DNA from 2 places in the Mariniluteicoccus flavus genome. Region 1 is predicted to be linked to the other one. Evidence: predicted binding sites of a transcription regulator. Region 1 holds the regulator's gene; the other holds the start of a gene.
The links. Region 1 encodes LexA, which represses DNA repair genes until DNA is damaged. Its sites were predicted from a motif close to TCGAACANNTGTTCGA; they were not measured.

Region 1 (4,086 bases):
ACCGACAGGATGAAGCACGCAGAGACCTGCTGGGGAGACGTGGTGCCGACGTTGAACCACACCGGGGAGTTGAACGAGAACACCTGGTGGAGGAGCATCCACGTCAGCTCGTGCTCGAAGACCTCGGCGTCGACCTGGGTCGCGAAATAGCCGTGGTCCTCGCCGCCCTTGCGGTATTGCTTCACGACCCGGTCGATGAGCTGCTTCAGGCCCTGCTCACGCTTGTCGGAGCCGACCGCGCCGCGGAAATATTTCGTCGTCACGATCGTCGAGGCGTTCATCGACCAGAAGTCGGGGAACTCGACACCGCGCTGCTCGAAGACGTTCTCGCCGGTCTTCCAGTTGGTCTGGACGATGTCGCGACGCTCCCACGTCACCTCGTCATAGGGGTGCACCCCCTCGGTGGTGTAGACGCGCTCGATCGTCAGGCCCTGGTGGCCCGTCGACTTCGCGGGGGCCTTGCGGCCCGTGCCACGGGTGGTTTCGGTCATCGGTTGCTCCTCTGGTGCGGGTGGTTCGTGCTCGTGCGGCGGGTGGTGGTTCAGGACGTGCGTGGTCGAGTGGTGCGTACGCGGAACGCGGCGGCAGTCAGGCCGGCGCGGGCTCCAGTGGGAGCCCGGCGGGACTCTCGCGGCGGAGTGCCTCGATCTCGGACTCGAAGTCCTCGACCGAGTCGAACTGGCGGTAGACGCTCGCGAACCGCAGGTAGGCGACCTGGTCGAGCTCGCGGAGCGGGCCCAGGATGGCGACGCCGACCTCGTCGGCCGGGATCTCGGGCTGGCCGCTGGCGCGGAGGGTCTCCTCGACCTTCTGGCCGAGGCGAGCGAGCTGCTCCTCGGAGACGGGGCGGCCCTTGCAGGCCTTCCGTACTCCGCTGATCACCTTGTCGCGGTTGAAGGGCTCGAGGACCCCCGAGCGCTTCGCGATGACGATCTGCATCTGCTCGAGCGTCGTGAAGCGTCGCTCGCACACGGGGCACTGGCGACGGCGCCGGATGCTGGCACCGTCGTCGGCCGCGCGCGAGTCGAGCACGCGCGAGTCGGTGTGCCGACAGTAGGGACAGTGCATGCGACGCCTCCTTCCCTGCGGTGGCGCACGCCCCCTGTGGACGGATCCGGAGGTTTCTGGGGATAACCCTGTGTGCGCCGATGTGGACAGTGTGTGGATACCAACCACTAGTTGTGGACAAAGCACAGCCTTGTAACTACTAGATGTAGGTATCGTAGGCATCGTCAGGCCCCAATGCAATACCCGGCGCGTCGCGTGTCCCGCGCTCGCTCCACGGCGTCGATCACCGATCGAAACGACAGCGCCCCGGCCGCGGGATTCACGGCCGGGGCAACTCTCGTCGAGGTCAGCGCAGCGCGGAGACCGCCGCCGGCTCGGACATGACGCGGGCCGCGGTGGCGCCCACACAACCCAGCGAGACCATCACGACCAGGGTGACGAGGGCGAGAACCAGGGCGAGGCCGCGGTCGGTCAAGCGGGTGACCACCACGGGCGCCTCCCCCACCGACACGCGGGGGCGAGCGACGGGTCGCCCGGCGGAGCAGGCGTGGGTGGACGACTGGCCGGCGGCGGCCAGCGGCACACCCTTCAGGGTGGGGGCGCCCGGCCGCACGCTGCGGTCGATCCGGACGGCAGGACCCGCAGGCGTGGGGCGACGCTCGGGACGGCGCGCGCGAATGGGTGCCTGGCGGCGATCAACGGCGAGAGCGGTCATCGGAATCTCCTCGGGAAGTGATCGAACGGGTGTTCGATGAGTTCATTTGTAGCCCAGATCCGATTCGTACACAAGTCCTGTTCAGGAACAGGTGTTCGAACCGCGATCCAGTGCCCGAGCAGTCCATCAGGGGGGTCTGACAATTTCTGGGGACGGCGCGTCGCGCAGCCCCCGACCGCCCCGAGGGACCCGAACACGGCCCGGAACAGACCTCGCGACACACTCGAACAGATGTTTGATTGGTGCTCGCGTGGGCCCTACTGTTGAGGCATGGCAGATCGCGACACCACCCAGCCCCCCGGCCCCGCGAAGGCCCCACGACGACGTGGCCGCCCGACCCGCGAGGACGTGACCGCCCAGCTCATCGAAGCCGGCGCGTCGGTCAGCGCCCTCCCCGACGGCCCCACCGACGCCGACGGGCTCACCGCGCGCCAGCGGCGCATCCTCGAGGTCATCAAGTCGGCGGTCGAGACGCGGGGCTATCCGCCGAGCATCCGCGAGATGGGCGAGTCGGTGGGGCTGGCGTCCCCGTCATCGGTCTCCCACCAGCTGAAGGTGCTCGAGCAGAAGGGCTTCCTGCGACGCGACCCCCATCGCCCCCGCGCGCTGGAGGTCCTGCTCCCCCAGGCCGACCCCGACACGTCGTTCGACGCCACCGGCGTCAACGACGCGTTCCCCGACGCCGTCCGCGTGCCGGTCGTGGGCCGCATCGCGGCCGGCGGTCCCATCCTCGCCGAGGAGCGCATCGAGGACGTCTTCGCCCTGCCGAAGCAGCTCGTGGGCGAGGGCACGGTCTTCCTGCTCGAGGTCAGCGGCGACTCGATGATCGACGCGGCCATCTGCTCCGGCGACTGGGTCGTCGTGCGTCAGCAGCAGACGGCGAACAACGGCGACATCGTCGCGGCGCTGCTCGACAACGAGGCCACCGTCAAGACGTTCAAGAAGGACGGCAGCCAGGTGTGGCTGCTGCCCCACAACGAGGCCTACGACCCGATCGACGGCAACCACGCCTCGATCATGGGCAAGGTCGTGGCGGTCCTGCGCCGGGTCTGACCCCGTCCCGCAGACGTCAGAAGCCAGCCCGCGGCCAGGCTCCTCAGGCCACCGGCCCCCTGGCCGCGATCTGCGTGGCGCCGTCACGCGCATACACATCGGCCTCGACCCGCCACGTGGCACGGAGCCGGTCCGCGGTCAGGGCCTCCGACGGCGCGCCGACCGCGACCACGATCCCTCGATCCAGGACCACGACGGTGTCACAGAACCGGGCGGCGAGGTTCAGGTCGTGCAGCGCGACGACGGCCGTTGCACCCCCGCGATCCACACGCCGGCGCACGACCCCCAACACGCCGAGTTGGTGGTGGAGGTCGAGCGCACTCGTCGGTTCGTCCAGCAACATCAGGCTCGGGTCCCGCACCAACATCTGGGCCACGCCCACAAGTTGACGCTGGCCCCCCGACAGCTCGCCGAGCCAGCGGTCGGCCAACGCCTCCACCCCGACCTCGGCGAGCGCTGCGCCAGCACCTTGATCAGCGTCGACTTGCCGGAGCCGTTGGGCCCCAACAGCCCGACCACCCCCGCATCGAGCCGTAGGTCCAGCCCGTCGAGAACCCTCCGCCGTCCGTACGCGGCGGTGACCCCGCGGATGTCCAGCCCGCTCATCGGGTTCCCCGTCCCGGGCGGGTGAGGACCAGGCCCACGAAGACCGGGACGCCGACCAGTGCGGTGAGGATGCCGACCGGGACCACGACTCCGGGCACGATCACCTGGTTCGCGGCGTGGGCGGCCGACAGGCGGGCGGCGCCGGCGAGCATCGAGCCCGGCATCAGGAAGCGCTGGTCCTCGCCCACCAGGGCCCGGGCGATGTGGGGACCGACCAGGCCGATGAACCCGATGATGCCGACGAACGAGACGGCTGCGGCGGCCAGAAGCGACACTCCGACCAGGGTCCACACGCGGACGCGGCCGACGTCGACCCCCATCGAGGCCGCGCGGGCGTCGCCCAGGCGCAGTGCCGTCAGCCGCCAGCCGTTCGCCCAGAACAGCGGGACCAGAATGACCAGGGCCGCCCCCAGGATCGCATTGGCCGGCCAGGTGGCCCGCGTCATGGAACCCAGGCTCCAGAACACGATCTGCTGGAGTGACTCGGTGCTGGCGCGATACTGCAGCAGCGCCAACAGCGCCTGGAACCCGAACACGAGCGCGATGCCGAGCAGCACCATCGTCTCCTTGGTCGCGCCACGCCAGAGCGACGCCCCCGCGATCACCCCGCTCGCCACCAGCGCCATGACTGCGGCCGACATCGTGAGGGTGTAGGCGCCCAGGACCGGCAGCACCACGCCGGTCACGATCGCCAGGGCCGCCCC
Region 2 (4,086 bases), on a different contig from region 1:
TGATGGGTCGGCGCCAGGTCGGGATCGTGGTAGATCGCGATGGGGTTCTCACCGAAGCCGCGTGGCGGCTGCACCATGATCACGACGTTGCCGGCGCGCAGGGTCGCGGCGACAATCTCGCCGTCGGGGTCGGTCGTGGTGTCGACGAACAGCTCGCCGGGGGCCTCCCCCCAGGCCTGCGTGACGGCCTCGACGAGGTCGTCGGGCAGTTCCTTCAGCCAGTCGCGATAGGTGGCCGCGGGGATGCGTACGGGTTGTCCGGCGAGCTGACCCGACGTGAGCCACTCGGGGTCCTGACCGCCGGCCTCGATCAGGCCGTGGATCAGTGCGTTGCCGCGGGTGGTGTCCTCGGCCTCACCTTCCACGGCGTCGATCGCGCCCGTCCCGGGGATGTCGCCGGGCTCGCCGAGGTCATAGCCCGCATCGCGCATCGCCGCCAGCAGACGGATCAGCGAGACGGGGGTGTCGAGGCCGACGGCGTTGCCGATGCGGGAATGTTTGGTGGGATAGGCCGACAGCATGATCACGATGCGCCGTTCGGCCGGCGGGATGTGGCGCAGGCGGGCGTGGTTGACGGCGAGCTCGGCCATGCGACGGCAGCGTTCGGCGTCGGGCTCATAGTGGGGCAGGCCGTCGGAATCGGTTTCCTTGAAGGAGATCGGCACTCCGATGATGCGGGCGTCGAACTCGGGGACGGCGACCTGGGTCGCGACGTCGAGCGGGCTCATGCCGTCGTCGGAGCCGGCCCACGACGCCCGGTCCCACGTCAGGCAGAGCGCCTGCAGGATCGGCACGTCGAGGGCCGCGAGCGCGCGTACGTCCCACCCCTCGTCGTCGCCGCCGGCCTGCGCCGAGGCGGGCTTGGTGCCACCGGCGGCGAGCACGGTGGACACCAGTGCGTCGTAACCCGCGAGGTGGTCCAGGAGGTCGGAGGGCGCGTCGCGCAGGGAGGTCGCGAAGACGGGTACGCCGACCCCACCGGCCTCGTCGATGGCGCTGGCGAGGGCTTCCACGTATGCGGTGTTCCCCGCGGAGAACTGGGCGCGATAGAAGAGGACGGCGACACGGGGACGGGCCGCCTCCGGGTGACTGAGCGAGCCCTCACCATCACGTTGACTGAGCGAGCCCGCACCATCACGTTGACTGAGCGAGCCCGCACCATCACGTTGACTGAGCGAGCGAAGCGAGTCGAAGTCCCCCAGCACCCCCCACTCCGGCTGCTGCTGCACGGGATCGAAGCCGCGCCCGGTCAGCAGCACGGTGTCGGACAGGAACGCGTGCACGCCCTCGAGGTTCTCCCGCCCGCCCTGCGCGAGGTAGAGGTGGGCCTGCGCCGCCACGTTCACCGGCACGGTCGACAGCTCCATCAGGCTCGCGTCGGGCAGTTGCTCGCCGCCGAGCACGACGAGCGGCTTGGCGGCCGCGCGTACGGCTTCGAAGGTCTCCGGCAGCGACTGCACCGACCCCAGGAAGCGGAAGACCACGAGGTCGGCACCCTCGAGGAGCTGGGCGAGGCGGTCGGGGCCGACGCGGGTCGGGTTCGCGTACGTGTAGTCGGCATCGCACGCCCGGGCCGACAACAGATCGGTGTCGGAGGTCGACAGAAGGCAGACGGTGGGCACGGGCTCGGTCATGATTCTCCTCGCGGGATCCTCGTCCCGTGGTGGCGGATTGCGGGTGGTCGGCGGCAGTTCCTGGCTTCCTCGCGGATGGATCGCGGGGTCACAGTGGCGGGACCGTCCCGGATTCACACCGGGTTCCTGACGACGACGGGTTCACCCTAGCCGGACTCCTCCCGGGCCGGGGTTCGCGGCCCGGCGCGCGGTTGGGCGACCGATGCGACGAAGCCGTGTCGCCGACCCACGTTCTCCGAGCAACCACTTCGTCTCGGCCGCGGCGCGGCCTCGCTCAGCACAGGCTCCGCGAGACGAGGAGCAGGCGACCGATCCGAGGACTCGGGTCTCGCTGGCTGAGCGAGGAACGAGTCGAAGCCACTCTGGGGGTCACGCTGGCTGAGCGAGGAACAAGTCGAAGCCACTCTGGGGGTCACGCTGGCTGAGCGAGGAACAAGTCGAAGCCGCGGAAGCCCACGTTCTCCGAGCGAGCGCCAGCGAGACGAGGAGCAGGTGACTGATCCGAGGACTCGCGGTCACGCTGGCTGAGCGACGAAGGAGTCGAAGCCACCCCGTGTCGTCACGACGCTCTCCGAGCGAGCGCCAGCGAGACGAGAGGCAGGCCACCGATCCAGGGACTCGCGGTCACGCTGGCTGAGCGAGGAACGAGTCGAAGCCACCCCGTGTCGTCACGACGCTCTCCGAGCGAGCGCCAGCGAGACGAGGAGCAGGCCACCGATCCGAGGACTCGCGGTCACGCTGGCTGAGCGACGAAGGAGTCGAAGCCACCCGGCCGCGATCGCCTTCCACGGCAAGAGAAAAATAGTTCGAAAAACTTTTCGCGCACCGCTGTTCTGGACCCGAAATTGTCAGTGGGTCTTCCTAGGCTGGACCCATCACCACACCCCAGGGGGAAACCATGGACGATCTCACCGAACACCTTCTTGCGAAGGGAAAACCCGACCGCACCGCCGTCATCATCGGCCTCAAAGACGCCGCCGACCGCCAACGCCAAGCAGAGATCGACCAGATCTCGTTGATCGCTGCCGCAGCAAGGGCGTACTCATGGATCGACGAACCCCTTCACGACGACGATTCCGCACCATCGGTCCTCCACGGCGAACGCCTGATCGCCCTCGGCGGTGACGGCACCCCGCAGGTCGCCGAGTTCTGCACCCTCGAAGTCGGCCCCGCTCTCGGCATCTCGCCCGACGCCGCCGCCCAGCTGATCGCCGACGTCCTCGACCTTCGTCATCGTCACCCACAGTTGTGGGCGCTGGTGATCGACGGCTACGTCCGCGTCTTCGCGGCCCGCAAGGTCGCCCAACTCACCCGCACCCGTGAACTCACCCACAAGATGGCCGGTGAGGTCGACCGGAAGCTCGCCCCGTTCGCCCCGCAATACACCGTCACGCGGTTGCTGGCGCAGGCCGAACTGCTGTGTGATGTGGTCGATCCCGACGGCGCCGAGGAACGTCGGAAGGCCGCGCTCGAGCGGCGGTTCGTCACCGTGCGTGCTGGTGAAGCGGGCACCGCGCTCGTCACGGGCCAGGTCGACGGTCCCGCCGGCTTGCGGCTCGACCAGACCATCACCCAACTCGCGGGCATCCTCCGCCACGCCGGACACCGGGACTCGGCCCACGGTGATGGCACGGTGGCCGGGGGCGCGGATGTCGATCCGTTGGACCATCAGTTCGCAGTGCTCCGCGCCCAGGCACTCGAGCTCCTCGCCGACCCCGCCCGCGCGGGACGGGTCCTCGGCACGGGATCCCTCGACCTCGACGCTGCTGACGAGGCCGGCACGTCGTCTGGGTTGCCGTCGAGGAAGGACCTTCTTGAGCTCGTGGTCCACATCCGCCCGGACCAGGTCGACCGCGGTGCGGGCGGTGAGGTCACCGGCCTCGGGTCGGTCGTGCGTTCCCAACTCGACGCGCTCCTCGCGAACGCCGAGAAGGTCACCGTCCGGCCGGTCCTGGATCCGGAAGTGCCGCATGTCACGGTCGGCTACCAGCCGACCGAGGCGCAGAGGCGGGACGTGCTGCTGCGGGAGGAATACGAGGCATTCCCGTTCTCCACACGGCGCTCGGCCGGGAAGTTCATCGACCTCGATCACATCGTGGAGTTCCCCCTCGGCCAGACCTGCACCACCAACCTCACGCCGTTGTCGAAGCGCGTCCACCGGGCCAAGACCTTCGGCGGGTTCACCACCACCCCCGTCCGCCCCGGCGTGAAGCACTGGAAAACACCCACCGGACAGGAGTTCTGGACCACACCCCACGGCACCTACACCCGCAACCCCGACACCGACCTCATCATCGACCCGACCGGGACGAAGCGAAGGATCCGCCAAGCCACCCGACGAGCAGCCGAACTCGCCAAGCACCAGATCCGCGAAGAAGCCCAAGCTGCGGCCGCACGACTGTTCGCCCAGGTGAACCCTGCACTGATCCCCCTCATGAACAAGTCCGCCGCC

Region 2: ACYVAG_RS14420 (DUF222 domain-containing protein) is a predicted target of LexA. The motif match lies at 2,441-2,456, and genes of this name have one in related genera.

The regions. Positions count from the first base shown of each region.
Region 1 is NZ_BAAHBN010000012.1:65,653-69,738, reverse strand. Features, by position in the region: gene ACYVAG_RS15475 (vitamin B12-dependent ribonucleotide reductase) at 1-491, opposite strand, end outside; gene nrdR (transcriptional regulator NrdR) at 589-1,068, opposite strand; gene ACYVAG_RS15465 (hypothetical protein) at 1,355-1,723, opposite strand; gene lexA (transcriptional repressor LexA) at 1,994-2,776, shown strand; partial or broken gene ACYVAG_RS15455 (ABC transporter ATP-binding protein) at 2,820-3,382, opposite strand; gene ACYVAG_RS15450 (FecCD family ABC transporter permease) at 3,379-4,086, opposite strand, start outside.
Region 2 is NZ_BAAHBN010000010.1:48,362-52,447, forward strand. Features, by position in the region: gene cobN (cobaltochelatase subunit CobN) at 1-1,634, opposite strand, end outside; cobalamin riboswitch at 1,689-1,763, opposite strand; gene ACYVAG_RS14420 (DUF222 domain-containing protein) at 2,533-4,086, shown strand, end outside.